One region of the Terrabacter sp. 01T434 genome, then DNA from elsewhere that is predicted to be linked to it. Evidence: predicted binding sites of a transcription regulator. Region 1 holds the regulator's gene; the other holds the start of a gene.
The links. The regulator HspR, encoded in region 1, represses chaperone genes until heat shock. The targets are predictions, from matches to a motif close to AAGTTGAGTCNNNNNGACTCAACTT.
Positions count from the first base shown of each region.

Region 2: the regulator HspR is predicted to act here: its motif matches at 1,872-1,896, upstream of AC1DIW_RS13165 (ATP-dependent Clp protease ATP-binding subunit).

Region 1 covers NZ_JBFTPP010000003.1:47,173-50,575, forward strand. The annotation lists gene AC1DIW_RS07685 (ATP-binding protein) at 1-1,316, opposite strand, end outside; gene AC1DIW_RS07690 (heat shock protein transcriptional repressor HspR) at 1,428-1,880, opposite strand; gene AC1DIW_RS07695 (DnaJ C-terminal domain-containing protein) at 1,923-2,939, opposite strand; gene AC1DIW_RS07700 (nucleotide exchange factor GrpE) at 3,029-3,403, opposite strand, start outside.
Region 2 covers NZ_JBFTPP010000005.1:413,632-417,034, reverse strand. The annotation lists gene AC1DIW_RS13165 (ATP-dependent Clp protease ATP-binding subunit) at 1-1,772, opposite strand, end outside; gene AC1DIW_RS13160 (hypothetical protein) at 2,221-3,159, opposite strand.

The DNA of each region.
Region 1 (3,403 bases):
AACTTCAGGGCGTTCGCGAGCAGGTTGAGCACGATGCGCTCGAACATGTCGACGTCGACGTAGGCGTCGTGGTCGAGCTCGTCGCAGACGACCTCGAACTCCAGACCCGAGTGCTCGATGGCCGGTCGGAAGTTCGCGGCGATCCCGGCCACCAGCTCCTCGATGTCGGCCTCGACCCAGTGCGGCTCGACCGCCCCGGCCTCGGCCCTCGTGAGGTCGAGGATGCGGTCCACGAGACCGGCGAGACGGTCCGTGTTGCGGCGGATCAGCTCGAAGCGCCGGCGCTGCTCGGGGTCCAGCGCGCTGTCGGCGAGGGCGTCCTGCACCGGGCCGGCAATGAGCGTGAGCGGCGTACGCAGCTCATGGCTGACGTTCGCGAAGAAGTCCGACTTGGCGATGTCGAGCTCGGTCAGGACCTCCGTCCGGCGGCGCTCCTCCTCGAGGTGCCGGATGCCGCTCAAGGCCATGGCCACGTGGGAGGCGCACACCTCGGCGTAGCCCTGGAGCGTCGGGTCCCACGGCTGGCGGGGGTTCTCGGTCAGCAGCAGGTGCGCGATGGGTTCGACGGCGCCCGGCTCCACGACGGGCACGACGTGGACCGTGCGACCCTCGTCGTCGACGGCGGCAGGCGCCGGTTGGCCCGGCGCGGCCCACCGGAGGTCGCTCTCGAGGTGGTCGTGGTTGTCGGAGCGCAGCACGTCGAGGCAGCGGCCACGCACGTCCTCCGCATCCTCGGCGTCGGCCAAGGTGGCGAGGAGTCGGGCGGACACGTCGGCCCGGCGCTCGGCCAGCACCTTGGCCGACGTCTCGGTGGCGACATTGAGGATGCCGGTGACCGCGCCGGTGCCGTCGTGGACGGCGCCGTAGGACCACGTGAAGTAGGCCTCCTCGAGGTAGCCGTTGCGGTCGACGACGAGCAGCTCGTCCTCGACCCACGTCGCCGGCCCACCATTCGCGACGCCCGCGAGCATGGGTCCGATGACGTCCCAGACCTCGGGCCAGACCTCGCGTACGGGACAGCCCCACGCCTGAGGGTGCTTGCTCGAACCGAGCAGGGCACGGTAGCCGTCGTTGTAGAGCATGAGCAGGTCCGGCCCCCAGCAGATGAGCATGGGGAAGCGCGAGGACAGGCAGACGTCGAGGAGGAACGTCAGGTCGGATGACCAGCTCTCGACCGGGCCGAACGGCGTCGACGACCAGTCGGTCCGGTGGAACAGGTCGAGCATCTCACCCTGACGGGCGGTGGGCCGGCCGACGTCTTGGGCGGCCGTCGTGGGGGCGCCGGAAAGGTCGCCCTCCGGGTGCTGCGGGGTCACACGACCTCCGGGAGTGGGATCATGCCTCCGGCGGCTTTCCGTCGTCGCGCGCCCCGTCTGCTCGAGGCGTGCACAGTCTGACACACGGGCCAGGTCCTGAGCGGCGTGAATCTAGCGCTCGGGGCGCCACACGACGAGGGCCTGCGACGACGGGGCGCGTGGTGGTCGCTGGCCCGGGCGCACGGTGACCACCTCGCCGCGTGGACCGACCGCGAAGACGCGTGCATTCGATGACAGCGCGGCCTGCGCGGCCGACAGCTCGGACGCGAGCTCATCGACGCGGGACTGGAGGGCCGCGACGTGGTTCTCGAGGGCCATGATGCGCTGGATCCCGGCGAGCGACACTCCCTCTTGGGACAGCCGCTGCACCTCACGGAGCAGCTGGACGTCGCGCGTGCTGTAGCGCCGCCCGCCCCCACGGGTGCGCGACGGGGAGACGAGGCCGAGCCGGTCGTACTGCCGCAGCGTCTGCGCGTGCATGCCGGCCAGCTCGGCCGCCACCGAGATGACGAAGACGGGTGCGTCGTCGTCGTGCCCACCGGGGCGGGCGCTTCTGCGGGCCATCGTCGCCACCTTCTCTCTCGTCAGCTCCTCGTCAGCCCCACATCAGGCCCGGGCGCGCTCGAACAGGTCGGCCCTCGGGTCGTGGCCGACCTCGGCCTCGGCCATCTTCTCCACGGCGTCGCGGGCCTCGTCGGTCAGGCGTTGGGGCACCACGACCTGCACCTTGGCGAGGAGGTCACCGACGTGGTCACCCCGCTTGACGCCACGTCCCTTGAGCCGCAGGACCCTGCCGCTCGGCGTGCCCGGCGCGACCTTGACCTTGACCGTGCTGCCGTCGAGCGTGGGGACGGCAACGGTCGCCCCGAGGGCGGCCTCCGCGAACGTGACCGGGAGGTCCAGGGTGAGGTTGTCACCCTCCCGGCCGAAGACGGGGTGCTTGTCGACCGCCACGGTGAGGATGAGGTCGCCGGGCGCAGCACCAGGATCGCCCTGACGGCCCTTGCCGCGCAGACGGATCCGCTGACCGTCCTTGACCCCGGGAGGGATGCGGGCGTTGATGCGCCCGAGGTCGGGTGAGCTGAGCGCGACCGTGGAGCCCTCGACCGCGTCGCGGAAGCCGATGCGCGTGCTCGCCTGGACGTCGGCCCCGGGCCGGGGGCCTGCGGGCGCGCCGTAGCCGCCGTAGCCCGCACCGGGAGCGCCGCCCCCGAACATCTGGCCGAGGATGTCCTCGAGGTTGGGCTGCGCACCGCCACCGGTGTTGAACCGGACCCGTTCTCCGCCGGGCCCTCCCGGACCGCCGGGACCGCCGAACGCGGAGAAGATGTCCTCGAAACCTGCGCCAGGACCGCCCGGACCGCCCGCCGTGAAGCGCGCCCCGCCGTGCGACATGGCACGGATCGCGTCGTACTCGCGGCGCTTCTCGGGGTCGCTGAGGACGGCATACGCCTCCCCGACCTCCTTGAAGCGCTCCTCGGCCTTGGGGTCCCCGACGTTGTGGTCGGGGTGCATGGTGCGGGCGACCTTGCGGTAGGTCTTCTTGATCGTCGCGGCGTCGGCGTCCTGGGGCACGCCGAGGATCGCGTAGAAGTCCTTCTCGAACCAGTCCTGACTAGCCATGGCGCACCTCCTCCTTCACGGTGACTCTCACGCTGCTCCCATCATCGGGTATGCCGCCGGGCTGCGCAGGCAGCCCGGCGGCGGACGTCTCAGGCAGGGTCGGCCACCGACACCCGCGCGGCCCGGACGAGCCGGTCGCCGATGCGGTAGCCCGGCTGGAGCACCTGCACGACGGTCGTTCCCGTCGCGCCCTCGGGGAGCTCCGCCTCGACGTGCATGAGGGCCTCGTGCACGTTGGGGTCGAACTCCTGCCCCGCCTCGCCCAGGCGCTCGACGCCGTAGCGGCCGAGGGTGGCCTCGAGCTTCTCGGCGATGGACGCGAACGGGCCGGAGGCGAGGTCACCGGCCTGGCGGGCCATGTGGATGTCGTCCAGCACCGGCAGCAGCGACTCGACGACGCTGCCGACCGCAGTGTGGCGGATGACCTCACGGTCGCGGTCGACGCGCTTCTTGTAGTTGACGTA
Region 2 (3,403 bases), on a different contig from region 1:
TGCTTCTCGGAGTACTCGGACATGTCGAGCTGGATCAGCGCGTCCTCGCTGCCGAAGAGGAACTCGGCGAGGGTCTTGGCGAGCTCGGTCTTACCGACACCGGTGGGGCCGGCGAAGATGAACGAGCCACCGGGACGACGGGGGTCCTTCAGGCCGGCGCGCGTGCGACGGATCGCCTGCGAGAGGGCCTTGACGGCGTCGTTCATGCCGACGATCCGCTTGTGCAGCTCGTCCTCCATGTGGAGCAGGCGGCTGCTCTCCTCCTCGGTCAGCTTGAACACCGGGATGCCGGTGCTGGCCGCGAGGACCTCGGCGATGAGCTCCTCGTCGACCTCGGCCACGATGTCCATGTCGCCCGACTTCCACTGGGCCTCACGGGCGGCCTTCTCCTGGCGCAGGCGCTTCTCGTCGTCGCGGACGCGGGCCGCGCGCTCGAAGTCCTGGCCGTCGATGGCGGACTCCTTCTCGCGCACGAGCGCGGCGATCTTCTCGTCGAACTCGCGCAGGTCCGGCGGGGCCGTCATCCGGCGGATGCGCAGTCGCGCGCCGGCCTCGTCGATGAGGTCGATCGCCTTGTCGGGCAGGAAGCGGTCGTTGACGTAGCGGTCGGCCATGTTGGCCGCCGCGACGAGCGCCGAGTCGGTGATCGTCACGCGGTGGTGGGCCTCGTAGCGGTCACGCAGCCCCTTGAGGATCTCGATCGTGTGCGGGAGCGTCGGCTCCATCACCTGGATCGGCTGGAAGCGCCGCTCGAGGGCGGAGTCCTTCTCGATGTGCTTGCGGTACTCGTCGAGCGTCGTCGCGCCGATCGTCTGCAGCTCACCACGGGCGAGCATCGGCTTGAGGATCGACGCGGCGTCGATGGCGCCCTCGGCGGCACCCGCACCGACGAGCGTGTGGATCTCGTCGATGAAGATGATGATGTCGCCGCGGGTGCGGATCTCCTTGAGGACCTTCTTCAGCCGCTCCTCGAAGTCGCCGCGGTAGCGGCTGCCGGCCACGAGCGAGCCGAGGTCGAGGGTGTAGAGCTGCTTGTCCTTGAGCGTCTCGGGCACCTCGCCCTTGACGATGTCCTGGGCGAGGCCCTCGACGACGGCGGTCTTGCCGACGCCGGGCTCGCCGATGAGGACGGGGTTGTTCTTCGTGCGGCGGGACAGCACCTGCATGACCCGCTCGATCTCTTTCTCACGTCCGATGACCGGGTCGAGCTTGCCCTCGCGGGCAGCCTGCGTGAGGTTGCGACCGAACTGGTCGAGCACGAGGGAGCCCGCGGGCGTGCCCTCGGTCTGGCCAGGGCCGACGCCGGCGCCGGCCTTCTCGCCGCTCTGGCCACCCTGGTAGCCCGAGAGCAGCTGGATGACCTGCTGGCGGACCTTGTTCAGCTCCGCGCCGAGCTTGACGAGGACCTGGGCGGCGACGCCCTCACCCTCGCGGATCAGGCCGAGCAGGATGTGCTCGGTGCCGATGTAGCTGTGGCCGAGCTGGAGTGCCTCGCGCAACGAGTACTCGAGAACCTTCTTCGCGCGCGGCGTGAAGGGGATGTGGCCGGTCGGGGCCTGCTGCCCCTGGCCGATGATCTCCTGGACCTGGGCCCGGACCGCTTCGAGCGAGATGTCGAGCGATTCGAGGGCCTTCGCGGCGACGCCTTCGCCTTCGTGGATCAGACCCAGGAGGATGTGCTCGGTCCCGATGTAGTTGTGGTTGAGCAGGCGTGCTTCCTCCTGCGCGAGGACAACCACCCTTCGGGCCCTGTCGGTGAACCGTTCGAACATGTTCTTCTCCTGACTGATCGAGAGACATCTCGATGCTATCCGTGCCCGCTGTGGACGAGCACACCCCGACCAACGCGAGGCATGCGTGTCCTGTTCCCCATCCTGAGCGTGATCGGCTCAGGTTCCGCCTCTGTTCGCCGTGAGCGGACAGACAGCTCTTGCCCGTCGTTCTTTTGCGTATGCCGTGACGTACCCGCCGCGCATCCGCCGCCACCGCGCGGCCCCCTCCTGCCGGCTTCTCAGCCGGGGCGGAGTTGTGGTGGTGGTGGGGCCGGTTTCGGTGGTGGTTTCTCCGCCGGGGCGGAGTTGTGGTGGTGGTGGGGCCGGTTTCGGTGGTGGTTTCTCCGCCGGGGCGGAGTTGTGGTGGTGGTGGGGCCGGTTTCGGTGGTGGTTTCTCCGCCGGGGCGGAGTTGCTGCGGTCGCGTGCCCCGGGCCGGACCCGGGACCGCTAGGCCGGAAGCGCGACGTCGCCCGGCCGGCTCGGGAAGTGGCGCCGCCACTCGTCCGTGAGCGGCGGCACCGTCATGCCCTGTCGTGTCATGGCGCGCACGATGCGGGTGAGCGTCCGCGCCGGAGTGCGATGGATGTCCTTCGAGACCATGACCAGGCGCCTCAGCTCGCAGTCGTCGAGCTGCTCGTCCCGGTCTATGTCGTGGTGCCACTGCTCCTCGGACTCCGCATGATGGCGGCCGTCGTACTCGATGATGAGCCGCCACTCGAGGTACGAGAGGTCATAGCGGCGCAGGAGCCTCCCGCTGTCGTCGTGGACTCGATGATCCACCTCCGGCTCGGGCAGCCCGGCGAGGACGATGAGCAGACGAAGCTTGGTCTCCATCGGCGAGTCGACGCCGGCACGCACCAGCCTGGCCGCTCGCCGGGCGAGTCGCGAGTACGGGCCGCGGTGCTTCTCGGCGAGGGCGACCAGCTCGTCGGGCGTGAAACGCTTCTTCCGCACCAGGGAGTCTCCGAGCGCCACGAGATCGACGAGCCCGAGGACGTGGCTCAGGTCCAAGAAGGTCTGAACCGGTCCGGTGACGGGAAGGCCCATCCACCGAACGACGTGCTGCCGGGCCTTGGGTCGATGGGCGGCGATGCCGAAGCACTGGGCGCGCATCCTCGGATACGTCACGTGGACGTCTGCATGGTCCGGAACCGTGCCGCCCCACAGCTGCGCTGCCGTGTGGTGGGAGAGGTAGCTGCCCGGCTCGGCCAGCAGCAGGGCGGCCTCCGCGAGGAGCCGGTGCGTCACGGGGGTCTCGGCGCTGACGTAGACGCCGCGATACAGCGCGCGATGCGCTCGACGGAAGCGCCAGACGCTCAGCTCATCCTCTCCGCTCGTGGTGCGCAGGAAGGGACGGCCGTTGCCGGGGCTGGCCGCTGGTGTCATGCCGTCACTCTGCGCCACGAGGCATGCCCTCCGCGCCCTCCATCCACAGCCGCCGAAACCGTCGGCGCCGTTTCCCCGCCCGGGCGGAGTTGTGGCGGTCGCCAGCGCGCTCCCGGCCGGGCCTTCTCCGCCCAGGCGGAGTTGTGGTGGTCGAGCCGAGGGACCCGCGAGCGGGAGGGAAACGCGAAGCCCGCCGGCTGGCATACGCCCTTGGTCCGTCGCGGGGCCCCGGTCGCGGGCCGCT